2 regions of the Paenibacillus sp. sgz302164 genome follow, and region 2 is predicted to be linked to the other one. Evidence: a T-box and tRNA genes for the amino acid it is inferred to sense, from the RefSeq annotation. Region 2 holds a T-box; the other holds one or more tRNA genes.
The links. The T-box of region 2 lies ahead of AC0LWT_RS06645 (valine--tRNA ligase). A T-box ahead of a tRNA ligase gene usually reads a tRNA of that ligase, here a tRNA-Val.

Region 1: it encodes a tRNA-Val, which carries the amino acid that the T-box ahead of AC0LWT_RS06645 (valine--tRNA ligase) is inferred to sense. The anticodon was not compared.

The regions. Positions count from the first base shown of each region.
Region 1 is NZ_JBVYOL010000023.1:19,821-35,303, reverse strand. Features, by position in the region: gene AC0LWT_RS29740 (CcdC family protein) at 1-382, opposite strand, end outside; gene AC0LWT_RS29735 (MBL fold metallo-hydrolase) at 528-1,280, shown strand; gene AC0LWT_RS29730 (DUF3892 domain-containing protein) at 1,324-1,599, shown strand; gene AC0LWT_RS29725 (ATP-binding protein) at 1,793-3,418, shown strand; gene AC0LWT_RS29720 (GNAT family N-acetyltransferase) at 3,415-3,855, opposite strand; gene AC0LWT_RS29715 (CBS domain-containing protein) at 3,994-4,422, shown strand; gene AC0LWT_RS29710 (hypothetical protein) at 4,669-4,839, opposite strand; gene AC0LWT_RS29705 (hypothetical protein) at 5,027-5,536, opposite strand; gene AC0LWT_RS29700 (superoxide dismutase family protein) at 5,557-6,105, opposite strand; gene AC0LWT_RS29695 (hypothetical protein) at 6,251-6,577, opposite strand; gene AC0LWT_RS29690 (hypothetical protein) at 6,612-6,827, opposite strand; gene AC0LWT_RS29685 (alpha/beta-type small acid-soluble spore protein) at 7,014-7,223, shown strand; gene AC0LWT_RS29680 (SRPBCC family protein) at 7,309-7,776, opposite strand; gene AC0LWT_RS29675 (hypothetical protein) at 7,837-8,055, opposite strand; gene AC0LWT_RS29670 (right-handed parallel beta-helix repeat-containing protein) at 8,095-9,447, opposite strand; gene AC0LWT_RS29665 (hypothetical protein) at 9,755-10,228, shown strand; gene AC0LWT_RS29660 (hypothetical protein) at 10,735-11,163, shown strand; gene AC0LWT_RS29655 (hypothetical protein) at 11,324-11,596, shown strand; tRNA gene AC0LWT_RS29650 (tRNA-Val) at 11,754-11,826, opposite strand; gene AC0LWT_RS29645 (Na+/H+ antiporter NhaC family protein) at 11,917-13,266, opposite strand; gene AC0LWT_RS29640 (alpha/beta hydrolase family protein) at 13,287-14,195, opposite strand; gene AC0LWT_RS29635 (hypothetical protein) at 14,396-15,483, shown strand, end outside.
Region 2 is NZ_JBVYOL010000003.1:221,750-237,232, reverse strand. Features, by position in the region: gene AC0LWT_RS06655 (RluA family pseudouridine synthase) at 30-917, shown strand; gene AC0LWT_RS06650 (LysM peptidoglycan-binding domain-containing protein) at 1,038-2,066, shown strand; T-box leader at 2,379-2,635, shown strand; gene AC0LWT_RS06645 (valine--tRNA ligase) at 3,024-5,693, shown strand; gene AC0LWT_RS06640 (bifunctional folylpolyglutamate synthase/dihydrofolate synthase) at 5,755-7,140, shown strand; gene murC (UDP-N-acetylmuramate--L-alanine ligase) at 7,148-8,536, shown strand; gene AC0LWT_RS06630 (hypothetical protein) at 9,667-11,019, shown strand; gene AC0LWT_RS06625 (N-acetylmuramoyl-L-alanine amidase) at 11,184-12,467, opposite strand; gene AC0LWT_RS06620 (DUF4321 domain-containing protein) at 12,616-12,858, shown strand; gene AC0LWT_RS06615 (Maf family protein) at 13,033-13,635, shown strand; gene AC0LWT_RS06610 (RrF2 family transcriptional regulator) at 13,722-14,174, shown strand; gene radC (RadC family protein) at 14,350-15,039, shown strand; gene AC0LWT_RS06600 (rod shape-determining protein) at 15,092-15,483, shown strand, end outside.

The sequences.
Region 1 (15,483 bases), on a different contig from region 2:
AAATCGTGATCCACTCTTCCACGTAACCGTGCAGCGCGAATCTGACCGCCAGCAGAACAAGCAATATCCCCACAAATGCCTTGGAGCGCTTCATATACACGTGGCCGTCCTGGACGTACATGTTCGACGTCTTGATTAACGGATAAGAGAAGAGCAGCGCGCCGACCAAAAAAGAAGCGATCCCCCATTCCACGGGAATTCTTGTGACCGGTGCAATGAACATCATAAACCCTGTGCTCATCCCGATCGGCGGCATGATGATTTTCATAGCGTTGACCGGCTTCGAAGAAGCCCGCATTCTGACCAGCATTACCATCAATGCCATGCCAAGAGACCCGAACAGGGATACAGCATGCAAATGAGAACTTAGTGCATAAGTCATCTGAAATCCCTCCAATCTGCTTTCCCTCCATTATAACATCGTCCCTTATTGTTCAAAAGTCATTTTACATAATGGTTGAAATTGTTCGAGCTCCCATGCTACATTAGAAAAAGAGGCTTTTTTGTCGAATATTGGAGGCGAATGAATGAGTTTGCAAATTCAAATGGTAGGCACCGGCAGTGCATTTGCAAAAAACTATTATAATACAAGTGCGCTGATCATTCACGATCGTCAGAAGGTGCTCATTGATTGCGGCTACTCGACTCCCCAATCGCTTTATCAGCTAGGGATTGCCCCGGACCAACTTGACGGGATTATCATTACACATATACATGCGGACCATGTTTTCGGTCTGGAAGAGATCGCTTTTCGTTTATTTTACGATTATAACAAGAAACGGATCAAGCTGTTTGTCACGCAGCCGGTCGCCGAAACGCTGTGGGAGCATACGCTCAAAGGCGGCATGTATAACCCGAGCGCGGGATGCGTCGGCCTATCGGACTATTTCGAAGTCGTGATCGTCGAAGCTTCCGTGCCAACCCCGATATTTCCCGGACTTCACATCGAAATGATACAGACACCGCACATACCGGATAAACCGAGTTATTCCATATTTATTAACCATCATGCTTTTTACAGCGCCGATATTCAATTTGACCGCAGCCTGATCGTGGACGAGGTCGTAGGCAGACGGAAGTGCACCGTTATTTTTCACGACTGCCAGCTTAGCGGGACGCCGATGATCCACGCTACGCTCGATCAATTGCTGACACTTCCGGACGACATTCAGCAGCGCATTTATTTGATGCATTACAACGACACCATGGAGAGTTACATCGGCAAAACAGGCCGTATGACATTTGTGCGCCAGCATCAAATCGTGAACTTATCCGAATAAAAACACCGCCTTCCAGCCATCCTATACAGAGGAGGCGATTGAAATGAACCCTTTTGACCCAACTTCGGCAAAAACCGGCGCTGCCGCGCAATCCGGCAAAGAGCAAGTCGTAGCCGTACGCAAAAACGGGGACGGCGACATCGTCCAACTGCAATTGTCGTCGGGAGCCGTCGTCGATTACAAACAGGCGCAGCAGATGGCCAAAGCCGGACAGATTGAACATGTCAACGTATTCAGGGGCCGGGACGGCGATGAACATTTGCGTTCGGACGCCGACGGCAATCCCGATAACAATTTGGACAATTTACCTACATTCTAGTTTGGTTTTAAAACAAGAATCCGCAGAGACTTCGGCTCGCGGGTTCTTTTTTTCGAGAAAATCCGCCTTTATTTACTAATATTTACTATCGTCATGCAGGTATTTACTTGTCTATAGAGAACATTACACATATTGCTCATCCGAATTCCCTGTTTTTAACATAATGTCATACATGCACTCAGGAGATGATATCGTGATCTTGAACTGTATTCTTTACGCTTATGCCGGTGTTATGTGCGTATATGCATTTGTGACAAATAGCGCCATTCATCCCGCTCCTGTTATTTTGTGCTGCGTTCTGTATATGTCGAGCCTGCATCTAAACAATCGGCATGCCGCCCTCCCCTGGGTTCGCCTGCTGTTAATAGGCGGCTTTCACTGGGCTGCACAGCAAAATATAGCGCTGGCGCTGTACCTGCTTTCCATGTCCCGGGATATTGGCAAGGAAGAGCGCAGGCGTGCGGCATGGCCGTTAGCAGCCGCTTATACAGTCGTTTATATGGCAATTGCCGCCAATATGACTGGCGCTTACGGTCCGGGCTTGCTCTGGTTGTTTGCCGTCAGCGGTTGTTTGCATTTCGCGTCCGCTTTTGCATTGACCCGCTCCAATCGATCCGCCGCGAAACAGACGGAGCTTCTGAGGAAAGAGCGGACAAGACTCTCGACGCGGGATTCCTTGACCGGGCTGTACAACTACGAGGAATGCCACCGCCGTCTGGAAGAGCTTGTTGCCGAAAAAAGCAGCCTGGCGCTCATTTTGATCGACTGCTATGACTTGAAGTCCATGAATACGGCGCGCGGTTTCCAGGCCGGCAACTTTATTTTAAAGCAAATCGCCGAGCTGCTGAAAATTTTGTTCTCTGACGCTCTGATCGTCGCCCGGTACGGAGGAGATGAGTTTGCGGTCGTCATGCCGCTGCAAGACGGCAACCACAAAAACAATGTCGCCTCCTACAAACTGCAGCTCGATTCGGAGCTTCCCAAGCTGACGGGCATCCAAATTACATACGGCATCGCTACCTATCCGTTTGAAGGACAGACGAAGGATGATCTGATACTTATGGCCGAGCACCATTTATTTTTGAAGAAACGGGAAGTGTGGCTAAAACGCGAGGAGCATATGCTGCGGTCGGAAAAGCTGCGGGTAGTGGGAGAATTGGCTTCCGGTATGGCCCACGAAATACGTAATCCGTTAACGACCATCCGCGGTTTTTTGCAAATTTCTAAAGCAAACGATTACAATATCGAAAGCTGGTACTCAATGATTATGGACGAAATCGATCGAATGAGTGAGCTTACGGCTGAATTTCTGCAGTTTTCCAAGCCGCATTCCACACAGTTCAGCATCCACTCGCTGCATGAGTGCGTAGCTCGGGTCGTTTCGCTGACGGAGTCTGAAGCCACCAGGCTGGGGCATATTTTAAGCTACAACATACCGGGCACGCCCGTATATGTCGTTATGGATCAGGATAAAATGATTCAGTTGATTCTCAATTTGGTGAAAAATGCATGCGAGGCCATCACGGAAAACGGCTTGATCCGGCTGCAGCTCACTGCCGACCAGAAGCATGCGACACTCGTCGTAGAGGACAACGGGCCTGGCATTCCGAGCGATTTGCAGGAAAAAATATTTCATCCTTTTTACACGACAAAAGAAAGCGGTACAGGGCTTGGCTTGTCCATCTGCTACAAAATTGTCCAGGATCACGAAGGGACCCTGGAAGTGGAGAGCCAGGTCGGCCAAGGCACCCGCTTTATTATTACATTCCCGCTCGCTTCGAATCAAAGCGCTCCGCTGGACCACGCCGCTTATATTTAAAGCGGCTTTTGCATGCTGACGTGCGGGATGCCGGCATCGTCAAACGGCTCGGGCGAAACGACATGATAGCCCAGCGACGCATAAAAGCCCTCCGCCTGGCATTGGGCATCCAGCATCGCGGAGACGCACCCCAGCTCTTTCGCGTGCTCTTCCATCGCAAGGACAAGCTCCTTGCCCAGGCCTTTGCCGCGGTGTTCCGCAAGAACAGCAATCCGCTGCAATTTGGCGATTCCTTCCGCATACATATACCAACGCGCTGTCGCGGCAGCTTGTCCACCTTCGAGAAGAAGAAAATGATGGCTTGCTTCGTGAGACTCGTCCTTCTCATCCATTTCCAAATGTTTGGGAACCTGCTGTTCCTCTACAAATACTTTCATCCGGATATCGAAACAGGACTGCAGTTGTTCCTTGTTCGTTACGTGAATCGTTTCTGTCATGTGACGCACCTTCCTTTCCAAAGTCCAGCTTATCTCATTGCCGGGACTGCCGCAAGCGGCGATTTCGCCGCCGGTTTAGATTCTGTCCCCACTTTTTGATACAATGAGAGTATGAGCTTGCAAAAAGGAGTTTTGTCAATGAATATAGCCTTCTTCCTACTACCCAAATCTGAAGTTATTACGACTACTATGCAGACAACGCTGCGTCAAATTCTGGAACGCATGGAATACCATCGGTACACGGCAGTTCCGATCCTCTCCGAGAACGGCCACTACGTCGGGACCGTTACAGAAGGCGACTTGCTCTGGTTTCTCAAAAATTCCGAAGGCATCGGCTTCGAGAACGCTCACCGGCACCTCCTGCAGGAAGTGCCGCTGCGAATGAACAACAAACCGGTTCATATCCACGCGGATATGGAAGATTTAATCGAACTGGCCAAAGTGCAAAACTTCGTTCCTGTCGTCGATGACGCGGATAAATTTATCGGCATCGTGCGCAGAAGCGATATCATCGAATATTGCGCCAAACAGATGTTCAGATCTCCTTCTGCCGCGGCAGAGCATTAAAGCTAATGAAGCCGGCCTCCCAAGTCGGCTTTGTTTTTATTTTTGCATATTGCGGTCACCAAAAAAACGTATGTAATAATGGCAATCGATATAATTGGATAAGAATGATAGGTTTTTTACTGAGTGGAAAGCAGGATGTGCGAGGAATGAAACAACGACGGACAGCGAAAGAATGGTTGCCGCTGAGGAACAATGCAGAAGAAAAGAAGCCCGATTCCGCAGCTGCAGCTTCGATATGACGGCATCTTATTGAGGAAATTTCACCGGTTCAGACGGCATCGGCTTGGCGAAGGGCTGTACAGGCGGCGTCGGAATGTCGCTGTTGTCCGATTCTTCTTCCTCACTCAGCCACCGCCCGAAATCGGCCATATGCAGCCCTAACTGGTTTATTACTTTACTGATATCCATTTCTCTCATGATCCGCACCTCGTTTAATGGTTTGTCTATTCTCTTTTTCTACCCTATACTTTAACCATCATTCCAGCTCCTGTAAATAAGTGCATATTGTCGAAACTCCTAAAAAATAAATCAATCCAATATAAAGAAATCTTGATCGAATACTTGCCATTTCGACAAAAAGAACCGCGCAGGCGGTTCCTTTGTCTTATTGCAATTGGCCGGAAGACGAATTTTTGGATGAAACAAATTCACTGGCCCAATCGACCATGCCGTTCATCAGGGTGAGCACCAAATTTACGGCGTCCTTCTCCGTCATCGCCCCGCTGGACTGGTTGCAAACGTATTGCGCCGTCTTTTGCTCCAATTTTTCCACAAGATCTTTAATTTTCAGCAGCTCGTACGCCAAATCCGACACCTGGTTTCCGCCGCCGTTCCTTTGATTCGATTGCTGATTTTGTTGATTTTGCTGGTTTTGCTGATTTTGTTGGTTTGACTGATTCTGCTGGTCCTGACAACCGGCCTGATCTTGCGACTGGCTGTTGTTACCTGACGCTTGCTGCTGCCCGCCGCTGTTTTGATCCTGATTTTGCCCGTTCTGCGAGTCCTGTCCGCTGTTTTGTAACATTTTTTTCATCTGCTCCAGTTCGATAAGCATCATATCATTTTGCTTGGTCAGTTCGTCCATTTGCAGCTTCAAGTCTTGAGTTTTGATCATTATCATAATCGCCCCTTTGCTTATTTCACAACGCCGCAGGCGACTCGTTTGCCCGAATTGCCTGATGGGTCTGTAATGAAATCATCGACCTGCTCATGGATAATCAAGCTTGTACCGCCGGGCTTCAAGAGCGAGTTAGGCTTGTCCTGAGGAAGAACGACCAACTTTGTCGTTACGTCCATTTGGCCGTTTCCCTGCGCATCCACCGCCAAATTTGGCAGATCGCCTACGTGCGTTCCCTTGGGATTCAGGAATCCATGTTCTTTCTTATACGTATTGAAATGGGCGCCAGCGGTAGTAAATTCCGGAGTTTCGCACACGCCGTTCTCATGAATATGAAAACCGTGCATACCCGGTTTCAATCCGCTGACCTGAAGCTGAATCCGAACTCCATCCGCTACGGACTGCAGCTTCACCGAACCGATCTTTTGCCCGGTCGTTCCGATCATGGACACCTGAATTTCAGCGGGCTGCCCCGCCTCCTTGACAGAAACACTTTTCACACTCTGGCAACCGCTTATCGTAAGCAGCATGGCACTTGCGGCCAACAATAATTTTGTCGAATTCACGGACGATTGACCTCCTGCGTCTTGGGATTTGCAAAAACTACACTTAGGATGCGCAAGTGAATCCGACAGTAAACATCAAACGGATACAATTTTTCAAAAAAAAATCCGCAATCTTTTCGATTGCAGACTACTGTGGGGCTATATGTTATAAAATGGTCATCAGCTTGGCGATCGTTTGCAAATTTTCCAGCTTGCGCTTGTAAAAATGGAATTCGACCTTGGCATGCTCTACCGCGGCTTCCACGCGTAAAACCTGCTCCTGCAAATCTTTGGTATACGGCCACATCTCGGCTTGGCGCTGCTGCTCGTTCTTCCCGTTCACCAAGCCTTCGCCGATCACTTCGCACTCTTTGGCAAGCAGCCGATGCTTCGCCCAGGCCAATTCCGTTACGGCATCCGTATAGATCGCTTCCGCCTGTTTCAGCAATTCAGGCACAAGCTGCAATTCCAAAATAACATCCGACCGATTCATAAAGGTTCCTCCTTGCCGGCTGACTCACGCTTTATTAAAAGATAGGAATCCGGAATTTATCGCCCTGTGAAGAATACACAATCGCTTCCGAGCCCAGAAGGTCGATCTTCACCAGCGACTCCCGAATCCTGCCGATCGTTATTTTGTTGGACCCTAACGCCTTGATTAACCTCGGAAGGAGCTTTCGGTCGGTGCCAATCAACCTCACTGGAACTTTCCTCTGATTAAAAAAAATAATCACATTGTTCACGCACGAACCATCTCCTTATATATCTTTTGACTTTCTATGTATATGTGCACGCCTTATTTTTATGAGCGGGAGCGAAGGCAATCGGTTCCGTCAGTTCTGCGCGGAAAAATTATTGTGATTGCTCGTATAAATAGTCTGAACATTCAAAACAATAAAGGCGTACCATAAAAAAGGAGATGATGATCAATGGCAACTAACAACGCTTTAGTCGTACAACAAGCAAAGGCAGCATTGGATCAACTGAAGTACGAAGTCGCTCAGGAAATTGGTGTTCCGCTCTCTCCGACTGGCTACAACGGCAACCTGGCCACACGCGATGCCGGAGCAATCGGCGGCAACATTACCAAGCGTCTGGTGCAAATTGCCGAGCAACAGCTTTCCGGCTTCAAACGCTAATCCTTTGATGTAGGAGCAAGCAAAGCATAGAAGGACTGTCTCCCCTTGCGGGGCGGACAGTCCTTTGCAATGCAAATTCGGCGCTTTATTCCCGCCGGCCGTGGGCTTGTTCGGCCATTTGCTTTATATATGCGTTCCGCTTTTGCAAAAAACCGGCCATATACCGCTTCAAAAACATCATGTCCGCCAGCTTGCCGAGCACCCCGAGCGGCGAGGTGTAATCAAACACATCGGTCATGATCGTTCCCGCTCCGCTATCCGCAAACTCATGCGAATGCCGGAAACGCTGAAAAGCTCCTCTGACCATCTCGTCCACAAAACGGTGCGGCTTGTCGAACTCCGTAATTTTGGCCGTCAACCGCTGCCTGATGCCAAAATGAACGGCTTCCCAAGTGACCGTCTCCCTCAACTCGATAAGACCGCTCGTCACACCGGCTACCGCCCTCTCCTTCGTCTGCGATGCGGACTTGGCATGAATATCGATACTTCTCGCCAAATCAAAACAAATCTCTTTCGGAGCGTTAATGTACAGCTCGATTCGAATTACAGGCATGTCGGTTCCCCCAGTCAGCATCCATTATAGCATTTTCCGGGAAGCATTCGTGCCCGACTCCTAATTCAAAAATTTCTTCTGTTTGGCTTTTTCTCCGGCTTTCTCGTGCTCGTAAACGGACAATCCGAACATAACCATCGAAATCGCGAACATGACACAGACCAGTACAAGGCTCATCCAAAAGTAATGATGAATTTCAAGATATACCATCGTGGGTATCGTCGCCATTAGACACGCATACAAAACGATATTTAGTTTCTTCGAACGTCCTCGTTTCATCGCAATTCAGCCTCCTTCCGTATCGCAAGACAAAGTCACCTATTCGACTATTTTTTGGATCCGCAGTTTGGCCAGAAGCAGATTGTGATCCGCTCTCAGACTGTTAATGTCCAGCGCGGAAGAATCATTGACAACCTTGCTCGGTATCGATAAGCCTTGATTTCCGATAAAAGTTCTGCGCATTACATAGATCGATGTATCGTCCGTAACAAAACCGTTCTGCACATCGGCCCCGACCTGATTGCCAATGAACGAAATTTTCGTATCCGTGTAGGCGTAATACAATTGATACCCTGCAAATACGAAAGCATTCGTGCAGTTCGATATTACATTGTCCGAATAAGTTTGATTGAATAATTTATTGCCGTAAAAAGCTGTCCCGCAATCGCTGATCGTATTGTCGGCATAAGAACATAGCAGCTGCTCGTTGTTAGACACGCCCACATCGAATCCCGAAATCGTATTGCCGGAAATGCTGCATCTGGATGCGTTGGCTCCCCCGGATGCGGCTAAATGAATGGCCGTCGATCTCCTTTGGGTATTCCTGAACGTATTGCCGGTTATCGTAACGTTATAGGAACCGCTGATGCAGTTAATGACACTGTACGGCGTACCGTCGGCAAACGAGTATCCGCACTCCTCGAAGACGTTGCCGGAAACCGTGATGCCGTTGGATGAGTTCTGTATGTGGACAGCCTCTTTATGAATCCCGTAAAACACGTTGCCGGTTATCGTCATGCTTCCGCCGCCCGCTACACCGATTGCAAATCCGGCGCTCGCGCTTACGTTGGACAACAAATCAAAATAATTGCCCACGATGGAAATATTCGAGAAATCGGCCAAATTAATTTCAATATAATCGTATCCCCCGTTAAAAAACGAGCACCCTTGGACGAGCAGTCCTCTGCCCCGGGCACTATTGTTCAGCAAAATGCCGTATCCGACATTACCGAACTTGCACTGAAGAATTGAAATGCCGTTCACAAAAGTCGTCGAACCGTTATTGATGGCGACACCCTGCGTACCGTCTAAAAAGCACACATTCGAAATGGTCAGCACGGAAGTCCCCCCGGCAATATAAATGCCGATTTCTCCGGACGTATTTAACTGAAAAGTCAAATTGGAAACGGTTGACAAGCTCCCATTCGTAATCACCACCGCAGAGCCGGCAAAACTCGAAGAAGCTTTAAGAATCGAAAGCTCCCCTTCCCCTACCAGCGAAATATTGGACGGAATGGTGATCGCGCTTGTCACTAAAAATACCCCGTTCGGCACATAAACGGTTCCTCCTCCTGCCGCTGCGGCCGCGCTGATGGCATCCATGATTTTTACCGTTTGATCCGAATTTCCGTCTCCTACCGCCCCATAATTCGTAATATCGTACTTGAACATTGGCATCACCTCCCCGCCTTCTGCGGTCCTGTTATTTCGCTTCACTTCTTCATATGTTCCAAGATATGAAAATAGCACCGCCCCAAGCCGATCCGTTTGACGGAGCAACGCCCATTCGGATACGGATGGCACGGCGGCCACTATCATGACGGACACTACCATGGCGGCGGACATCACCGCGAGACTTCCAAATAAACCGCCGGCCCAAAGTGAAAACTTGGAAAATTCATCTCATTTTAAGGTAGCATTCATAATTGAATGCTACATTTCTTTTGTAGTACATATTGAGAGCCGGAGTGATCGAAAAATGAGTAGTATCAGGAAAAAATCAGCCGCTGTTTTAGCCGCGGCAGCATTGCTGTTAGGCGGCAGCTCCACCTTATTAAGCGGCAATGCGTATGCCCAGACGACGGCCAAGCATACCGTTCACACCAAAAACGTTGCGCAAAATTATGCTCGATGGTCAACCGCTCAACTGGTTGCCAACTCCGCTTCCGTTTTAAAAACAGACGAAAAAACGATCTACGCCGAATTAGCCAAACACGTTACGTTGGCCAAAATTGCTAAAGAGAAAGGCGTTTCGGAACAAACGTTCGAACAAAAGCTCATCGACATTGCCGACAACGAAATTGACGCGGCAGCCAAGAAGGGCACGATCAAAGCGGCTGACACGGCCAAAACCAAACAAAAAATCGGGAAATTCATCAAAAACCAAATTTTCAACAACAAGCTGTACACCGTCAAACATACTGCCACGACCAAAAAATCCAAAACTTCCTGATACGCCCGGGGCCGCTCTCAAGCAGCCCCTTTTGTTATGTTACGGGGACGTTTTTTTATTTCAATAGATGAAAAAAATTGCAATTTTGTTTATTTTCAAACAGAATTCATTTTGAAAATCTGCTAATATTCGAATAAAAGGGGGGACATTTATGATACAAATCATTTGTTTGCTGATAGCCGTATTATTTATAATTGGTATTTCTATTGGTGATGACAACGAGCAAAATGAACCTCCGGACCGGTTTATTTCAAATACAGCTGACTCCTAGCTACGCCTACATCGAAACTACGAATTGAGCTTACATAAGAAACAAATAAGCTGAGCTGCAAAACATGCCTTCTGACTTCCGGGTCAGGAGGTTTTATTTTGTGCTGCTGTTGTTTGGAACAGTTGAATCTACCGCTAGTAATGTTATTTTTTGGTAAACATATTGTAATATAATCCCTTATTTTATATGCTTTTATTGTATTACAAACCAAACATATATTGTGGAGGGATTATTTATGAAAAATGTAAAATCATTCGTACTATCCGTTGCTGTCGCCGCTTCGCTGTTCACAGTCGCTTCGGCCGCCTCTGCTCACCCGCTGGTTAATTTGCACAACTACAGCACATTCAACACATATAAAGCAGCATTGGAGAAGCAATATGCAATTGATGGAAACAATGCCCACGATCAATGGGAGCTTGACGAGCAATATAGACATTACAGAGCCGATATTGCGATTGCGACCCCTTATTACAACGGCTTGGGAACCGGAACCCCCCGCTTGGATCTTTTAAACTATTCCAGCTATCAAGCTTATAAAACCGAATTGGATAGAGTAGTTATCGAAGATTGGAATCATGCTTATGACCAATGGGAGCTTGACCGGATCTATTCCCAATATCAAGCCGACAGCGAATCCGCAAAAATTTATTTCGGAGTGTAATCCGGCATATCTAAAAGCAGACAAAGCCGAAAGCCCTTAGAAATCAAGGGTTTCGGCTTTTAAGGCTGTACGATAATGGATGGGATGCTGAACAATAAGTTTACAAGCAGAGTTTTGCCATGTTATGTTATATTTAAATTACTAACAGGAGGCTAAACGGATGAAGGACAACCAATTAAACCGCATGGAAGAAATGCTGGGAACACTAATCAAAATGGTTGGGGAAAATAACAACAGGCTGAAGACGCTTGAGGACAAAACTGATCGGTTCGAGAGCAAAGCCGATACGCTGGGGTCGGATATGCAAGAAGTCAAAAGCATTGTCAAAGAACTGATGCAAGGACAAGAAAGGCAAGATCGCATTCTTGAAATGCTCTCCGTAAAATCCATTGAAACGGACTCATATATTCGGGATTTTAAACGAAAAATGTAGTGAAGCTCACTCATCCAATATCGAGTGAGCTTTTATTTTGGCCGAAAAGAGCATTCTTGACCAAATCTTGACCATGGAACCGATTTTTGCAATCATTTACAAGTAGACAAAGTCTCAGAAATGCAAAAAACCCTTGATAATCAAGGGTTTTTCTATATGACCTGTAGTGGGCTCGAACCACTGACCCCCACCCTGTCAAGATGGTGCTCTCCCAGCTGAGCTAACAAGTCGTTTCAGTGACAAGTAGTAATATATCAAGAATTTATCTAATTGTCAACAACTTTTCTAAACTTTTTTTATTCATTCATTTTAGCTGCATGTCAGGCTGAAATATCCATCCCCCTCTTCACCCTCCAATTGCTCTTTGCGAGGGACCACGTCCATGTGCACAAGGGCAGCGTCCACAAAAACGGCGCATACGGGAGATAGCTTTCCGCCGGCACGCCAAGAATCGTACCGCATACGATGGCCAGCATGTTCCAAGGGATGATGGCGGCGAAAACGAGGCTTGAATCCGCGACGACACGGGCGAGCTGGCTGCGGGGAAACCGCAGCTCCCAAATCGGCAGCAGGCTGCGTCCGGTCATCATGATCGGCAACGTTTGCGTGCAGGATATGAGGCTAAGCACTAGTCCGAAAAGAGATGCCCGCAGCGTGGCAACGAAGAGTGAGGACGTGGTGCCGAGCAGCTTTTGCATGTATGGCTGCAGAGCTTGATTCGCTTCGAGGATGCCGTTGTACGCACCGGCAAGCGCAATAAGAATCATCAGCTCGATCATGCCTGACAGCCCTTTTGTTTGCAGGGAAGTAAACGCACCGGAATGGTATCCGTCCCACAAAACGCGAATCCATTCGTTCCACTGAATATGCTGAAAAATAGTACCGGCGGCAACTGCAGCCGCGATCGAACAAATAAAGGCATTCCTCGTTCGGATACGGAACAAAATGGATCCTAAAAGAATAAGCACAGGCAGCAGCAGCCACAAGCTATAGGCAAATCCGCCGCGAAACTGCTCCTGCAAGGCGGATACGCCGCTTTTGTGCCAGCCTCCGTTCAAATCATGCGCCACGAAAAAGACGGCCGACAATCCAATCGCACCGACTGTGGTCGGGAGCAATGCTTTGAATTGCCTTTTCACAGCCACGCCTGTGGAAGCCGCCGTCAGCTGATGGGCGCTGGAAAACGGCGACGTCCTGTCGCCCACGAACGCTCCGGATACGAGCGCGCCGGCGATGAGAGGAAGCGGAATTTGCAGCACGGCGCCCAACCCCATGAGCGGGATTCCGACGGAGCTTAGCGTTCCTGTAGACGTTCCCAGGAGCATAGAGATAATCAAGGAAACCACAAACGCAAATGTGACGAAAAAAGCCGGATCGATGAGCGAAATCCCCCCGTCGATCATAAACGGAATCGTACCGCTGGCAGTCCAGGCAGGGATAATCAAACCGACTAAAGCAAGAATCCATATCACTTCTCTGGTATGCTGTATCCCTTTCAACATTTGGGATGCGGTAGATCGAACGGTATTGCCTGCCCGCAGGCTATAAAAAATCAAAGTAAAAAGCCCCAACATAAATCCAAGGGCTAGAGGAATTTGAAGCGCATAGGCAGCTGCTAATCCGATGATCGTCACACTTACAGTAAATACCAGCCGGCCCGCAGTCAGCATCGCCCTGCCCCCCCTACTCCTTATTCTTTTTGGCCCAGTATGCTGCGAACTGCCTTTTTGGTCTCGGCTATAGCCAGCCGAAGCGGCGCAGTCTCACCCTGAAAAGGATGGACGGCCCCGAAGGTATGATCGCCATCCGGCACCTTTATCCATTGAACGCCGGGATTTCGCTCCACAAGCCGGGCGGAGCCGCCGATTCGTTTATCCCCGTCTTCAGTGCCCTGGATCAAAAAGATCGGAATCGCCGCGCCGCCAATTCGGCCAACCAGATCGTACCGTTCCTTTTCCCGCTCCATATCCTCCAAAATTTCCAGATCAAGCGGCATAAGCTGCTTCGTTCGGCCATTCATCGTATATGTACGGCCATTTGCCCGCATTTCCGCTATATTTTCCTCGGTCAACAAGTTGACGTCCGTAATGCCGTTCCAACTGATCACACCCGCAACAAAACTCGAATGATCCAATCCATAGATAAGACATTCCCCGCCTCCCCGGCTGTGCCCGAGCAAAATAATCGGACGCGCCGCACGCGCACCGGAGAATGTTTCGATTTCATGCCTGTCAAACAAGACGGTTTCCGCTCTGTTTTCGTTCATTGTCTGCAAAAATACGCTGGAACCGATCAAACGGACCATCGCATCAAGATCTTCAAGATTTTTTGAATACGTGGCTTTTGCGAATTTTTCAAGCTCTGTGAACTCAAGCAGATCGGCTCCGACTCCGTTATGGGAATAATTCATCGATACAACGTCCACTTGCTCCGCCAGCTCGGCTGCCGCAAACGGAAACATCCCCCAATCCTTGAAGCCTTTGTATCCGTGGCAGATCACAAGGGTCGCCTTGGCCGGCTGCACGGTTGCAGGATAAAAATCCGCGCGAATCGTCCGATTTTCTCCCATATTCAATTGAAAAGGCTGCTTTGCCGTCATTCTCATCTTCCTTTCGATAGGGTTCCAAAGAACGCCTTCAACACTCCATGTTTTCGTATATTTTACCACAATCTGTTCAGGAGAGAATATGTCCGGGCGCAAAATGGATTTGCTTTTGAGTTCATATTTTCGGCGTATCCAGCAAAAACTTCATTGTAGAGTATGAGCAGTCACTTTTCCTCAAGAGGAGGCCCCTATCCATGCACCGAAAGGCATTATGCCGCCGGTTTTTCAGGCTAACAAGCGTTTTTGCGATGATTCAGCTGTTGTCGTGCCTGCATGTTTCGCTCCTTGCAGCCGAACCGGATGGAGCCGTCCAGGCCGCGGAACCGGCAAACGCCGGACAAATTCATCTCAGCGTTAAAGCTGCGCCGCAAGCGAGGTATGAAACAACTGCGGATTTTAAAGATAAAAAAATGATTCGTGAATTGGAAAAAGGGACAGCGGGGGCCGCCTATGAAGAAGCGCTGCCGCCCGATACCGTGCTAACTTATGTGCAAAAGGGGCAAACGAAAACGTTCGGTGTTACGCCTGAGGGAGAGGTCATTGAGCTTGCGGGTAAAATGAAGCTGGCCGTAAGCGGCCGCGTGCAAAAAGACTTGAAAAACCAGGTGCAGTCGCTAAGAGCCAAGCACTATGGCGAAATGCTCCCCTGGGAGGAGGCCAGCCGGGTGCTGCCCAAATACAGCAGCTTCACGATTACCGACGTGGAATCGGGTCTGAGCTTCCAGGGGCAGCGCCGCGCCGGAAGCAGCCACGCGGACGTGCAGCCGCTGACGAAGACCGACTCCGCGACGCTCAAACGCATCTACGGCGGCGCCTGGAGCTGGAACCGGAGGGCCGTTCTGGTGAAGCTGAACGGCCGCACGCTGGCCGCCTCCATGCACGGCATGCCGCACGGCGGCGACGGTATTCCCGGAAATGACTTCAAGGGTCATTTCTGCATCCATTTTCTCGGGAGCGTGACACACGGCTCCCGCTCCATTGATCCTGCGCACCAGGTCATGGTGCACAGAGCCGCCGGCTTGCTGACGGAGTACATCAGCAAGCTCTCGCCCTGGCAGCTGATCGACGTCTGGATCGCTGCCGCCAATCAAGGCGACCTGCAGCTGCTGCAGGCCGCCACAGGGCAAGAACAGGCGGTGCATGTGCGCAGCATGCACCGCCTGTCGAAATTCCCGGAGCTGGATACGTCCCAGCTCCTCGAACTTGAAACCGCGGTCGATGTTTCGGCTACGCCGGAACGCGCGACCGCGCCGAAAACGAGGCGAATTCTGTTTCGCCTCGA
Region 2 (15,483 bases):
CTTATTTTCTTTCATAGAGGCAACCGGTCATGATCGGATGGAAGCGGAAAGGCGAGTGGATGGAGCTTCCTCTCCCCGGCGACGATTGGAGCCCTCTAGCTCCGCTAGCCGCTGAAAGGCTGGGGGCTCTGCTGCCTGTCCCGCGCAAACTGTATTTGCGGCTGGCTGCTCAAGGAGGCGTGCGCGTGCAGGCGGGAAAGCTGCTGCTGCGGGTTTTTCCCGAGGATGCTCCCGGTTTTGAAGCGGAGTACGGCGAGGTGGAGGTTTTGTACGAGGATGATTTTTGTCTCGTCGTCAACAAGCCCGCCGGGATGTCCGTTCATCCTTCGGAGCGGGGACAGCAGGGGACGCTGGCTTCGGCCGTAGCCTATTATTATGCGTCTACGGGGCAGGCGTGCGCTGTCCGCCATATACACAGACTTGACCGGGACACGACCGGCGCCGTTCTGTACGCCAAGAACGAATGGGCGCACGTGCTGCTCGACGAGGCGATGCGCGACAAGCGGATCGACCGGAGATATGCGGCGATTGCCGAGGGGCGGTTTCGCGCCAAAGGAGGAGCGATCCGCGAGCCGATCGGCAAGGACCGCCATCATTCCGGCAAAAGACGCGTAACGCCGAGGGGCGATGCGGCCGTAACGCATTTTGAAGTCGCGGAGCAGTTGAAACGGGCGGCACACGTGCAGCTGCGGCTGGAAACGGGACGTACGCATCAAATCAGAGTCCATCTCAGCCATATCGGACATCCTCTTGCGGGGGACGTTTTGTACGGAGGGTCTTCTGCGCTGCTGGGGCGCCAGGCTTTGCATGGAGAGCGGCTGCTTTTTCAGCATCCGGTCACGCTGGAAAGGGTCGAAGTGCAGGCGCCGTGGCCTGAAGATATGCTGCTTTTGCTAGAGAAGCTTCGAGTTTCGTAAAAATATAGTCATGCCATCTCTTTTTCACCCATATACTTTAGAGACAAATCTTAAGGTATTGGTTGAACATTCCAGTCGTTTGCCTTGCGGCGGGAATTGAAGGAAGGGAGGATTTTGCCAGTGGCTGAACAGCAACCGGGTTTAAGATTCGATATCTACGAGCGCGTCCACTTGCAGGAAGAATTGGCGGGTATTCAAGAGCTGAACGATGTTGAGCTGGTGCCGCATATCCAGGTCTTAACGCAGAACGAGCAGGCGATCCTGAAAGGGAATCTGCTGCTCACCGGAAATTATGAAAGCGACGATGGAGCGTCACGACTGCTCGAACATTTGATTCCCGTCGAAATTACGCTGCCCCTCAATCGAATTCATCGGGTGGAAGACATTTTGGTGGAGATTGAAAATTTCGACATCGATCTTCTCTCGGCCAGGAGCTTGAATGTGACGGGAGTTCTGTCTCTGCAAGGCGTAGAGATGGTGTCATCGCCGCCTGACAGCTGGCGGGGGGAAGAGGAAATCACCTTTGTCCATGAAGCCGAGGAGGAGCGTGTGGAAAAGATAAAGCCGGCGCCTCCCGCACCGGTTCAGAAAGCTCCGACGGAGGTGAAGCAAGAGGCGAATGAGCAGGCGGTTCCTGAAGTTCCGGAGTCCAAACCGTTTCCGCCGGCTTACGAGGAACCGCTGCAAAACGAGGCCCCGGCCGCGGAAGCCCCGAAGGTGGAAGCCGAGTCGAAGGAAGTTCCCCAGCAGGAGGCGGCTTCGGTTATTCCGGAGGAGAAAAAGGAGAAAGAGCCTAAGCTCGCTTTCGGCAAAAAGGCGAATGAAGCGATGGAAGTGCAGCCTAGCGGTATAAAATCGCTTATTTCCAAAGCCGGGGCGCTTTTTCACCCGGAAAAACGGAAAGAGGAAGCCGAGGCAAAGGCCGCCGAGGAAGCGAAGGGCGAGGTTATAGAATGGAAGCGCCTGTTCCTGCGGACGGACTCGGGGGTGCAAGAATTCCGCAAATTAAGAATGTGCATCGTGCAAAAGGAAGAAACGCTGGAGTCGATTGCCAAACGCTATCAGTTGAATCCGCGGGAGCTGCAGCTTCTTAACCGGCTTGGCGATCAGGAGCTTGTCGCGGGGCAGGTTCTCTATCTTCCCAAATAACGGGTACATAAGCAAAAGTCTTTGGCTGCGCGAAGAAGCGGCCGAAGGCTTTTTTACTGCATAAGCAAAGTATAAGTTTTCAATTCCCGAAAACCGCTTGCTTATTGGCGATAAAACCAACCTCTAAACGCGGTCGCTCATCTTCGAAAAGACCTCGATAGAGGTTTATCTCAATCCCAAAAATGGGTCTAAGCATAAAATATGGAAAAACGGTTATAATGAAAATTACAAATCGACACAATCTGCACGGCAGTATATTGACTCTGATGAAAATGTTCGCTATCATATGGTGTAAATCATTTTGAGCAATACTTGGAAACGTTGATGGGGAGTAGTAGCCGGTATGTCCTTCAGAGAGTGGAACTGCAGCGCTGAAAGGTTCCATAGGTCGCAGCCGATCGAAGTCGCCCTGGAGTTGCAAACGTGATAGAACAATGCGCGCAAGTTGCCATCGGTTCCGCAGCGTTTGCCGGCCGCAGCCGTTATCTGTTTGAGAGCCATGCCTTTCCCTGGCGGGACAGGGCGTGGAATAAAGGTGGTACCACGGAAGCAAGCCTTTCGTCCTTTGCGGCGGGAGGCTTTATTTGTGTTTCTTTACCTCCCAAACCCTCCTACAAGGAGGGCCCCAGCGTATGCTTTCGAAGCCAGTTTTGCTCCGCAAAACTCTGAGGTTTCGCCCCCTGGACAACGAGCGATTGCAGCAGGGAGCGGGGATAGGCGCTTTTGGCGATGAGCAGGTAGAGGGAGCGCTTTCGTCTTTCATACGAGTTTCGGTGAAACTCTCGTCTTCGGACACGCTTGGACGTTAGCGTGAGGGAAATGGAAGTTTTCCTTACGGAAAACGGATCGCCCGTTCCCTGACGGGAACGAAGCCAACAGAGGCGGATCGCCCTGAGAACGAGGCCGCAAAAATTAGCGAACAAACTTCAATGCAAATAATGACATGGAGGTAACTATATGAGCGAAACGAATCAAACGGCTCAGCAATTGCAAATGCCTACGACATACGATCCGAAGGAAGCCGAGCGCAAATGGTACGACTACTGGATTAAAAACGAATTTTTCAAAGCGGGAACCCGTTCCGACGCCGAGACATACACGATCGTTATTCCGCCGCCGAATGTGACGGGGATGCTGCATATCGGGCATGCGCTCGATTTTACGCTGCAGGATATCATGATCCGCACGAAGCGGATGCAGGGCTTTGACGCGTTGTGGCTTCCCGGCTGCGACCACGCGGGCATATCTACGCAGACCAAAGTGGAGCAGAAGCTGCGCGAGGAAGGCCAGACCCGTTACGATCTGGGGCGGGAAAAGTTTTTGGAGAAAGTATGGGAGTGGAAGGACCATTACGCGAACACGATTCACGAGCAGTGGGCGAAAATGGGTTTTTCGCTCGACTACTCCCGGGAGCGGTTTACCCTTGACGAAGGGCTGTCGCAGGCGGTTCGCGAGGTGTTCGTCAGTCTTTATGAAAAGGGCTTGATCTATCGCGGCAACTATATTATCAACTGGGATCCGGCCGCGCGGACAGCGCTTTCCGACATTGAAGTCGAGTATAAGGAAGTTCAAGGGAACCTTTACCATTTGGAATACAAAACGACGGACGGCACAGGCTCGATCGTCGTAGCTACGACGCGTCCCGAGACGATGCTCGGGGATACGGCCGTTGCGGTTCATCCGGACGATGAGCGCTATCAGCATCTGATCGGCAAAAAGCTGCTTCTTCCGATCGTCGGTCGCGAGATTCCGGTTATTGCCGACGAGTACGTGGAAAAAGAGTTCGGAAGCGGCGCGGTCAAAATTACGCCTGCGCACGATCCGAACGACTTTGAAGTGGGCAAGCGCCACGATCTGCCGCAAATTCTTGTGATGGACGAAACCGGTACGATGAATGCCAATGCCGGCCCTTATCAGGGCAAAGACCGCTTCGAGTGCCGCAAGCAGATCGTCGCCGATCTGAAGGAGCAGGGCGTACTGGTCAAAATTGAGGAGCATGTGCATCAAGTCGGCCACAGCGAGCGCAGCGGCGCGGTTGTCGAGCCGTATTTGTCCACACAATGGTTCGTAAAAATGCAGCCGCTCGCAGAGGCAGCGATCGAAGCGCAAAAATCCGGCAAGGGCGTCAACTTCGTCCCTGACCGTTTTGAAAAAATTTACCTGCACTGGATCGAAAATGTGCGCGACTGGTGCATTTCCCGCCAGCTGTGGTGGGGCCACCGCATTCCGGCGTGGCATTGCGCCGATTGCGGCCACACGACGGTAACGCGGCAGGACGCCGAAGTGTGCTCGCACTGCCAAAGCGGCAATATCAATCAGGACGAGGATGTCCTGGACACTTGGTTCAGCTCGGGCTTATGGCCGTTCTCTACGCTGGGCTGGCCTGGCGATACGGAAGATTTGAAACGTTATTACCCGACGGACGTTCTCGTTACGGGTTACGATATTATTTATTTCTGGGTGGCGCGGATGATTTTCACCGCTCTGGAATTTACCGGGCAAATTCCGTTTAAAGATGTGCTGATGCACGGTCTCGTCCGCGATTCCGAAGGGCGCAAAATGTCCAAATCGCTCGGTAACGGCGTCGACCCGCTTGAGGTAATCGAGAAATACGGCGCCGATGCGATGCGCTATATGATTTCGACCAGCAGCACGCCGGGGCAGGATCTTCGTTTCCGGTGGGAACGCGTCGAGCAGGCGCGCAATTTTGCCAACAAGATTTGGAACGCTTCGCGCTTTGCGTTGATGAATCTGGAAGGCGTAACCGCGGCCGACATTGATTTGACAGGGTCTTTGGGCACGGCCGACCGCTGGATTTTGCACCGTTTGAACGAAACGGTCCGCGATGTAACACGGCTCATTGACAGCTATGAATTCGGCGAGACCGGACGCTTGCTTTACAATTTTATATGGGACGATCTTTGCGACTGGTACATCGAGTTCAGCAAGCTGAGCTTGTACGGCGCAGACCCTGCGGCGAAGAAAACGACGCAATCGGTGCTTGCCTATGTGCTCGATCAGACGCAGCGGCTCATTCATCCGTTCATGCCTTTCATCAGCGAAGAAATCTGGCAGCATTTGCCGCATGAAGGAGAAACGATTACGCTGGCGGCATGGCCGACTGTGAACCCGGCGTTCGAAGCGCCGGATGCGGTCCGCGAGATGGAGCTGTTGATGGACGCCATCCGAGCAGTCCGCAACATCCGTGCGGAAGTCAATGTGCCGATGAGCAAAAAAATCGAGCTTATGGTGAAGCCGGCCTCCGATGAAACGCAGGCGATTTTGCGCAGCAACGAAGAGTATTTGCGCCGTTTTTGCAATACGTCGCGGCTGGAGATTGAATCGGATCTGACGGCTCCGGAAAAAGCTATGACGGCTATCGTGACCGGTGCGGAATTGTTCCTGCCGCTTGCCGGGCTGATTGACATCGCCCAGGAGCTGGCGCGTCTGGACAAAGAGCTTCAAACGCTCCACGGCGAAGTGGAACGAATCGAGAAAAAGCTCGCCAATGCCGGCTTCGTTGCCAAAGCTCCGGCCAAAGTCATCGAAGAAGAAAAAGCCAAACTTGCCGATTACGCAGACAAGAGGGACAAAGTGATAGCTCGATTAGCGGAATTAAAAGGGTAATCGTGGAAATTAGAGCTATCGCCTAGTTGCTCCGACATAGTGATTCATATAGTAAATGAGGATGAGATCAATGAATGAAATCAAAGACTCAAGCTCGGCGGCATTCAGGACAGCCAAGGAAGCGATTGATTGGATCGTCGGCAGAATGGAAAAGCTGGGAATAAAACCGGGACTTGCCCGCATGCAGCTGATGATGGAAAAACTCGGCCACCCGGAACGCAGGCTGCAGTTCATTCATGTCGCCGGAACGAACGGCAAGGGCTCGACGTGCGCATACTTATCGTCGGTGCTGCGGACATGCGGTTACGATGTAGGGACGTTCACTTCTCCGTATTTGGAGAAGTACACGAACCGCATTCAAGTGAACGGCACAGATATCGACGACGCGTCACTGCTGCAATTGGTTAATGAAATGAAGCCGATTGTTGACGAAATCGGGGAGACGGAGCTGGGGGCTCCGTCTATGTTTGAAATCTCGACGGCGCTGGCGATTTTGTATTTTGCCAAAGTGGCCTACCCTGACTATGTAGTTTGGGAAACGGGGCTTGGCGGAAGGCTGGACTGCACCAATATCGTTACGCCGCTCGTTTCGATCATTACCAATGTCGGTCATGATCATATGGAAATTTTGGGCGATACGCTTGAGCTGGTAGCGTCGGAGAAAGCCGGAATTATTAAATCCGGCGTTCCCGTCATTACAGCAGTCCGGCAGCCCGAGGCATGGAGTGTCGTTGAACAAGCCGCCAAGGCCAAAAAAGCGACGCTTTACTCGCTGGACCGGCAATTCCGCTACACCGCGGTCACCAGCGAACTGGATCATCAAACTTTCGATTTTGAAGGTCCATTCCGCAGCCTGCGGGAAGTTCCCGTCTCGCTGAACGGCAGCCACCAGCTGACGAACGCCGCTGTCGCGCTGATGACGCTGGAAGTATTAAGGCAGTATTATGCAGTTATCGTAGAGGATGAGGATCTGTACAAAGGCCTTCAGGAAACCCGTTGGCCCGGCAGGCTGGAGATGGTTTCGAGCCATCCGCGCGTTTTGCTGGACGGGGCGCACAATCCGGAGGGAGCCGAGACGCTGGCGGCGGCGCTGCGCGGCGTATATCGCTATAAGAAGCTTCATTTTATGATCGGAATGCTTTCGACGAAGAATCATACAGGCTATCTGAGGCATATACTACCATTGGTGGATACTCTCATCCTTACCGAACCAGATTTTCATAAAAAAGGGGACGCCTCCATGCTCGCGGAACTGGCTCAAGAGCTGCTGCGCGAGATGAACCGCAAAGTGGATATCGTTGTGGAACGCGAATGGAAGCGGGCTTTGAAAACCCTGACTAGCAGAACCGAGCAGGATGATCTGGCGGTCGTATCCGGCACGCTGTATTTAATCTCCGATGTTCGTTCTTGGATTACCAATCAAACCGATTCTGAAAAAGGATGGTGAGAACGGCGTGAGTCAAGCTGAACACGTACATTTTATCGGCATCGGCGGATACGGAATGAGTGCCATTGCCAAGGTCATGCTTGAAATGGGATACCGCATATCGGGTTCTGATTTGGCCGAGCAGGATCTTACGGAAAAGCTGAAAGCCAAAGGGGCTCAAGTATTCATCGGTCATGAGGCGCAAAATGTGTCGGGTGCCGATTTGGTCGTTTATTCTACGGCGCTCGGCAAAGACAACGTAGAAATGCAGGCGGCAGAAGAGCTGAAAATTCCGATCATACATCGTTCGCAAATGCTCGCAAGGCTGATGAACGAGCGCAAAGGGATCGCCGTTGCGGGCGCGCACGGCAAGACGACAACGTCATCCATGATTGCGCTTGTCATGGAAACTACTGGACTTGACCCGACCTATATTATAGGCGGAGAGATTATGAATGTGGGCAGCAACGCGAAGGCGGGGAAAGGCGAGTTCGTCGTGGCGGAAGCCGATGAAAGCGATGGCACTTTCCTGCAGTATCACCCGACTTTGGCGCTTGTCAATAATATTGAAGCGGACCATTTGGAAAATTACAACGGCGACTTTGAAAATTTGAAAAATGCCTATGCGCAATTTCTCAGTCAAGTGAGACCGGGCGGCAAAGCCGTCGTCTGCAAGGACGACAAATTTGTGAGGGAAATGATCCCGCAAATTCAAAGCGAGGTTATTACCTACGGCATCCACTCCGACGCCGACTATACCGCTTCGGACATCACTTTGGGAGACCGCAAGGTGACTTTTACAGTCAATCACCACGGCCAGGAATTGGGCCAGCTTGCTTTGTCCGTTCCCGGTAAGCATAACGTGTACAACGCGCTGGCGACGCTGATTACTTGTCTGGAAGCAGGGCTCTCCTTTCCGCAGATCGCCGAGGCGATTCAGGAATTCCGCGGCGCCAAACGGAGATTTCAGGTGCTGGGAGAAGTGCAGGACATTCTGGTCATCGACGATTACGCGCATCATCCTACGGAAATTCAAGCGACGATCAGCGCGGCCAAAGCGACCGGCAAACGGATTGTCGCCGTTTTTCAGCCGCAGCGGTATACGCGAACCTATTATTTATTCGAGCAGTTCAGCCGCTCATTTGAAGATGCTGATGAGGTGATTATCACCGATATCTACTCACCAGCCGGCGAAAAGCGGATTGAAGGCGTCGATTCCGCAAAGCTGGTGGAACTCATTCGAAGCAACAGCAACCCTAACGTTCAGCATATTCCGACGAGGGATGAAGTGCTCGAATATTTGATCGGCCACGTTCGCCAGGGTGACCTCGTATTGACAATGGGCGCAGGAGACATTTGGAAAGCTGCCGACGGCTTGGCCAAAGTACTGCGCAGCAAGTACGAACCCAAATCATAACCATCCGAAATCGCCGCAGGCTCCAGCGCTTGCGGCGATTTTTCGTTTTGCCGCCACACAAGACGGCGCAGCCTGACAGCCCGCGAAGCAGCGAGAAAGCGGCGCGAGAGGCTGCGAGAGCGGCTTGGCAGAGCGGCGAGAGAGCGGCGAGAGAAGCGACGTGCGGAGCAGCGGGAGAGCGGTGCGCGGAGCGGCGAGAGAAGCGGCGTGAGAGGCTGCGAGAGAAGCGGTGTGCGGAGCGGCGAGAGAGCGGTGCGCGGAGCGGCGAGAGAAGCGGCGTGCGAGGCCGCGAGAGAAGCGGTGTGCGGAGCGGCGAGAGAGCGGTGCGCGGAGCGGCGAGAGAAGCGACGTGCGAGGCTGCGAGAGAAGCGGTGTGCGGAGCGGCGAGAGAGTGGCGCGCGGCGCGGCGAGAGAAGCGACGTGCGGAGCGGCGAGAGAGTGGCGCGCGGCGCGGCGAGAGAAGCGACGTGCGAGGCTGCGAGAGAAGCGGTGTGCGGAGCGGCGAGAGAGTGGCGTGCGGAGTAGCGAGAGAAGCGGCGTGCGAGGCTGCAGGATGTGCGGCACGTCAAAACCTGCAAAAGTGCAGTTTTTTTCGGTGGAAACGGTTCGTTTTAGGAAAAAGCCTGCGATTATGCAGGAATTTTCGGTCAAGATGGGCTAGAGCGGGAGTTTGGGCGGAAAAACCTGCAGAATTGCAGGAATTTGTCGAGACAAGCGCATCAGGGAGCAAAAAGATGTATTTTTGCAGGCTTTCCGTGCGTTAGCGCAAGCGTGCGGTTTATCAGCAGCCAGGCTTTTTGCAGGCTTTCCGCGCGTTGCCAAGTAGGTGCGTTAGCGCAAGCGTGCGGTTTATCAGCAGCCGGGCTTTTTGCAGACTTTCCGCGCGTTGCCAAGTAGATGCGTCAGCGCAAGTGTGCGAGTTCATCGACACCCCCTACACATCAACTTGCGCTGTAATGCCGGTGTGTGTTGGATGGCGCGTTTTTTTGGCGTGCTCCTTTTTCTGCTGCTTGTGGAATCGGGAGGCTTTTGATTAAGATTCTTCGCTTTTTGTGGCGTTTTTTTATCATATTTCTATTCTCTCAAACATAATCTAGTAGCAGAAGATTGGGACAAGGAGAGAATGGGATATGAATAAAGCAAGAATAACATATCGCTTCGGTCAAAATGAACAGCAGGCTCAAAACGGAACGCCGCAGCCGCTTAAGGAAAACAGGGACAAAAAAGTAATCCCCCTCTATGAAGAGGAGTTTGAAGTTATAGATTCATCCATGCCCGAAACCGCGGAACCCGTCTCGCACACGGATAAAGCGGAACGGCAGCAGGCGGAAAGTTTTTTTGAAACGCATGCTCTGAACGCATTAACGACGGATCTCGGCAACTGGGGCAGCCCGCTTGAAACGGAGAGCGACCGGGTGGAGCGGCTGATCCGCGAATCCCAAAAGGACCGGCTGAACGAGGAGGGCGAAGCTTCACAGCGTCCTGCGGGAAATGCGGACGATTGGTCCTCTTGGACAAGAAGAGAGCCGTGGATCGAGCAGGAGATGGGCACCAGGTACGCCAAGTCGTCAGGGGCGCCGTGGATCAGGATTGCCACGTCCGTTGCAGGGGCTGTCGTTACGGGTGTGGCTTTCGGATTTTTTGTGCTTTCGATGTTTTCGAACTCGGGGAATACGGGGAACACGGGGGCGGAAAATCCGGTCAAGCAGGCCTCCATCGCTTCCCCAAGCGCTCCGGCCGCGTCGCAGAGCAAACCCGCCGCAACCGCTTCAAACACGGATGCGGCCAAGACAAACGCTGCCGGAGGAGCGGCGGCCGTTCCGGCATCGGCGGGAATTGCCGTCACGCCCGTGCAAATTCCGGCCAAATCCTACGCCTTTTTGCAAAACGGCGTATTCAGCACCAAACAAAGCGCCGGAGCGGCGCAGGACAGCTTGAAAAAGAAAGGCCTCGCTTCCGCTTTGGACGAAAGCGACAAGATTACCGTCTTCGCCGGATTTGCGCTGAACCGCGACGATGCCCTTGCCTTAAGCCAGCAGCTGCAGGCGCAGGACAAACAGGTGGAAGTGTACGTTAAAAATATGGATCTCCCGGCCGTGACCGGCATTCGCTGGAGCGGCTCCAAGCCGGAAGCGGCGGTTTCATTCCTTACCGAGGGCGACAAGCTGATCCGGATGATCAGCGGCCTGACTGTCGTGCATCTGGAAGAAGCGAAGCCGACCGCTTTAAGCGATACGTCCGTGCAGGCGGTCCGCACAAGCCATCAAGCATTGACCGCATTGTCGGCCTCGATGAACGAAGGTCTTGACGACCAAGTCAAAGCCATCGTACAAAAGATGACGACTGCGCTGAACAGCTCGGTCCAATCGATGGAGGAATACAAAAAAACGCCTTCAACGGCAATGCTTTGGCAGGCGCAGTCGTCGATGATGCAGTACATTATCGCGCAAAAAGCGCTGCTGAGGGAAGTCTCGGTTTCCTGAAGCAAAAAAAGGCACCCCGAACCGGTCATTTCCGGCTGCGGGGCGCCTTTTTGCGTTTAAAGTTCTTTACAGTGCTTAAAGCGCGTTGGTCGACCGACCGCCGTCATGCAGCGCAACACCGCGCGCAGTCGCTCTTCTTCGAAAGACCTCGATAGAGGTTTATCTCATTTGGCTGCTTTGTTGCTGACGTAACGGTCCATCATCGCGGCCATTTCGGCCCGGGAAATGGACTGGTCGGGTCTGAATTCCGTATCGGTTACGCCGTCGATAATACCTTGCTTTTTCAACGAGTAGATCGCACCGGCGCTCCATAGATCAGCGGGAACATCGGCGAAGGCGGAAACTCTTGTGTCCGCTTTGCCGCCTGCTGCGGGTTTACCGGCTTGAAGCAGCCTTTGGAAAAGGACGGCGACTTCTCCCCGCGTAATGGGCTTGTCCGGCCGGATCGTACCGTCCGCATAGCCTTGCAGCAGGTTCAGATTTTGCGCTTTTGCAAACACGGGGCTAGCCCAATGTTTGGCAGGCAGATCTTTATAAACGGCGCTGCTTATCCCGCCACCACTACCGGCACCGCCGGAAGCCGGCTTGCAGCCGTATACGGCGCTTGTAACGGTACTGCTTCCGGCGCAAGCCGTCTGCATGCCGCCGAAATTGAACGCCCGGTCCATCACGGTCAAAAATTCCGCTCTCGTCAACGCGCGCTGCGGTTCGAAGCGGTTGCCGATGCCCTCGATCAGCCCTTTATTTTTCATTCGCAAAATCGCTTCTCTTGCCCAATGGTTCAGCGTGTCGGTAAATAAAGGCGGCGCATACGCTTCAATGCCTTTTTCGATTCCTTTGGCCATTGCAGTGCGCACGGAATCGGTGGACAACAGCGCTGCATCAGAGGCGTTGCTCAAAAAAGCGGTCTCTACCAAAATGCTGGGAATCGCCCCCATGCGAGTCACGTACACCGCGCTCGGTACGAGACCGAGATTGGCGGTGCCCGCCGCGTTAACCAGGGAATCGAGCACATGCTGCGCCAGATCCTTGCTGTAGGGCGTCAGAGCTGTCATGCTCTCGCTGGCCGGATAGTCATCTTGCGGGAAATCTTTGTCATAGTAAAGCACCATGGACCCGTTTACTTTCGAACTGTTGGTCGAGTTGGCATGAACCGAGACGAACAAGTCCGCTTGTTGCTTGCCTGTAAACTCTACTCTTTCGGCCAGCGACAAGTACCGGTCGTCCGTGCGGGTCATGGCCACTTCATACCCGCTGCGCAGCAGTTCATCACGCAGCTTCAGGGCGATATCCAGAGTCACGGCTTTTTCCTGCAGCCCATTGCCGGTGGCTCCGGAATCGTATCCGCCGTGTCCGGGATCGACGACAACTTTGTAAGCGAAGGCTTGATAAGGAAACGAAATCGATAATAAGCCAGACAAGACCAGGAGTTTTTTACGTAAATTCATTGTGCGGCAGTCCCTCCACTCCTTATCTTACTAGGATCAGCTCTCTGTGTAAAAAGGTAAGATACGGCACCGGGTTCATCGTTTTCGTTGATCATTTGAAGAACTTGCAAGTATAATAGGCATGTACATACCGGAGAGGATGCTGGCGATGAAAAAAAACATCTTGACGCTCATCATATTTTTAATCATCGGACTGGTCACTGGAGTTATTGTCGGCCAACTGCTCACGCCGGTATCGGCGTTGTCGTTCCTGACCAATACGGTGCCAATCAGCTGGGAGCCTAAAGCCGATTTGCAAGTTGTGAAATATGAGCTGCACCTTCTGGTGAAACTAAATTTATGCAGCATACTCGGGTTGGCGGGCGGGTTTTACCTGTTCCGCAAACTGTAGCAAGAGCATGGAGTCTGTCCGATGAACTCATGTAGATGCGAAACGACGAATTTCATGCGGCGTGAGCGGTATATATGCGCAGTCATTCATTTACCGGGCAAGCACAAAAGCAGCTCCGCTCTCCGGACTCCAGGGCCATTTTACTGAATACATTGTGATAGGAGATGTTTTATTTTGAAAGCAACGAGTCATCCCACTCTCATTCTTGCGTCTTCTTCGCCGCGCAGGCAGGAGCTGATCCAAACGCTCGGACTCCCTTATATTATTCGGGTCAGCGATGCGGATGAGTCCGTAGACCCCGGAACAACGCCCGCGAAGATGGTGGAAGTACTCTCTTTGCGCAAGGCGTCGACTGTGCGGGAAATGCTGCAAGCGGAGGAGCGGCAAGGCGTAATCGTCGGTTCGGATACGGTTGTGGCGTTCGGGGGCGAGGTTCTGGGCAAGCCCGTTGACGAGCAGGACGCGTTTCGCATGCTCAAAGCTTTGCAAGGCGCGACTCACGAAGTGTACAGCGGAGTGGCCTGTCTGGACGCGCAGTCGGGCGAGCACGCCGTGGCCCATCGGGTTACGCATGTGCGAATGAAGCCGCTCACGGACGAGCAAATCCGGAGATACATCGCGACAGGCGAGCCGAAAGACAAAGCGGGTTCTTACGGGATCCAAGGCTTGGGAGCGACGATTGTCGATTCGATTGACGGGGACTATTTTAACGTTGTCGGATTGCCGCTATCGCTGCTCAGCGATCTGCTCGCTCATTTTGACATTCGGGTGCTGTGATGCATCTCGGATTGACTGGATAATCTGTAACGGTTACAATGACAGTATACGACATCACTTCATTTTGTATCGGGAGGGAAGCTGTCATGAACAGCGAATTTACGATAGCCGTGCACAGCCTCGTTTTGCTGGCTCATTTGCCTGACCGTATGGCAACCAGCGAAGAGATTGCAGCGAATGTTTCCACGCACTCCGCTCGAATTCGCAAAGTAATGGGCTGCCTCCGCAAAGCGGGATATGTCGGGACGAAGGAAGGGATCGGCGGCGGGTTTATTTTGAAACGCGACCCGAACGAAGTCACGCTGGGTGAGATTTACCGGCTGACGAGCCACGGTTCGCTCAAGCCGAGCTGGTGCTCGGGGGATGAGAGTAAGTCCTGCATGATTTCCTCCAAGATGGATAAGCTGATGGGATATGTGTTTGCGGATGCGGAGAAGCAGATGGAAGCTTGTTTCGAAAAACACACGATCGGCAGCATGCTCGAACGTTTGCACGAATTTGATTGCTCAAAACCGAATCAATCGCAACAATTATCCTAGAAGCCCTCGGATTATTACAATCCGGGGGTTTTATTTTTTGCGTACGCCCTTTTATTCCCTTTACATGTCGAATAAGTCTATGCTGGCATCAAAAGGTGTCGAGCGGTTGAGAGGGTGGTATAATGAATGGGATGCAGCGCAGTGACATAATCTAGAAGATGGAAGAGGGGAATTCATGGGAGCAATCAACTTGACTTTGCGGGAAGTGCCGCTGGGGGAAAGGCCCAGAGAGCGAATGCTGCAGCATGGGGCGGAGGCGCTCAGCAATGCGGAGCTGCTGGCGATTTTGCTGAGAACGGGCACATACTCGGAGTCGGCCGTCGGGCTCGCGCAGCGGATTTTGAGCGAGTGCGGCGGGCTGCGCAGCCTGGTGGATATGAGCAGGGAGCAGCTGACGCAGATCAAAGGAATCGGCGACGCGAAGGCGCTGCAAATTCAGGCAGGTATTGAGCTTGGCCGCAGGCTGGCCCGAAGCAAGCTGTCCGATACCGTGACGATCCGCTCACCGAAGGATGTCGCCGATTTGCTCAGCGAAGAGCTGCGCTACTTGCAAAAAGAGCATTTTGTTTGCTTGTTTCTCAACACGAAGAACCATGTGATCGCCCAGGAGACGTTGTCTATGGGCAGCCTCAACGCTTCCATCGTGCATCCGCGCGAAGTGTTTCGCGCCGCGATCAAGCGCGGCTGCGCATCGATTGTTTGCGTACATAACCATCCGAGCGGGGATCCGACGCCGAGCCCGGAAGATATCGGGATTACGCAGCGGCTTATGGAGGCCGGCTCGATTATCGGCATCGAAGTGCTCGATCATATCATTATCGGAGACCAAAGATTCGTAAGTTTGAAGGAAGAAGGCTATATGTAATATAATAATAATTATGCTCATTGTCAGACACAACAGGAAAGGAGTAACAACCATGTTCGGTGGTTTTACAAAAGATTTGGGGATTGATTTAGGCACGGCGAATACTTTGGTTTATGTAAAAGGCAGAGGAATTATCGTGAGGGAGCCTTCCGTGGTGGCCTTGCGTACGGATACAAAAACGATAGAAGCTGTCGGAGACGCAGCGAAAAAAATGATCGGCCGCACGCCGGGGAACATCCGTGCGATCCGTCCGATGAAAGACGGCGTCATCGCCGATTTCGATACGACTTCGACGATGATCCGCTACTTTCTGAGGCAGGCGCAGAAGCAGCGCTGGCTTTTCCAGCGCCATCCGAACGTGATGGTGTGCGTGCCTTCGGGCATTACGGCCGTTGAGAAGCGGGCCGTTGAGGATGCGACCAAGCAGGCCGGGGCGCGGGACGC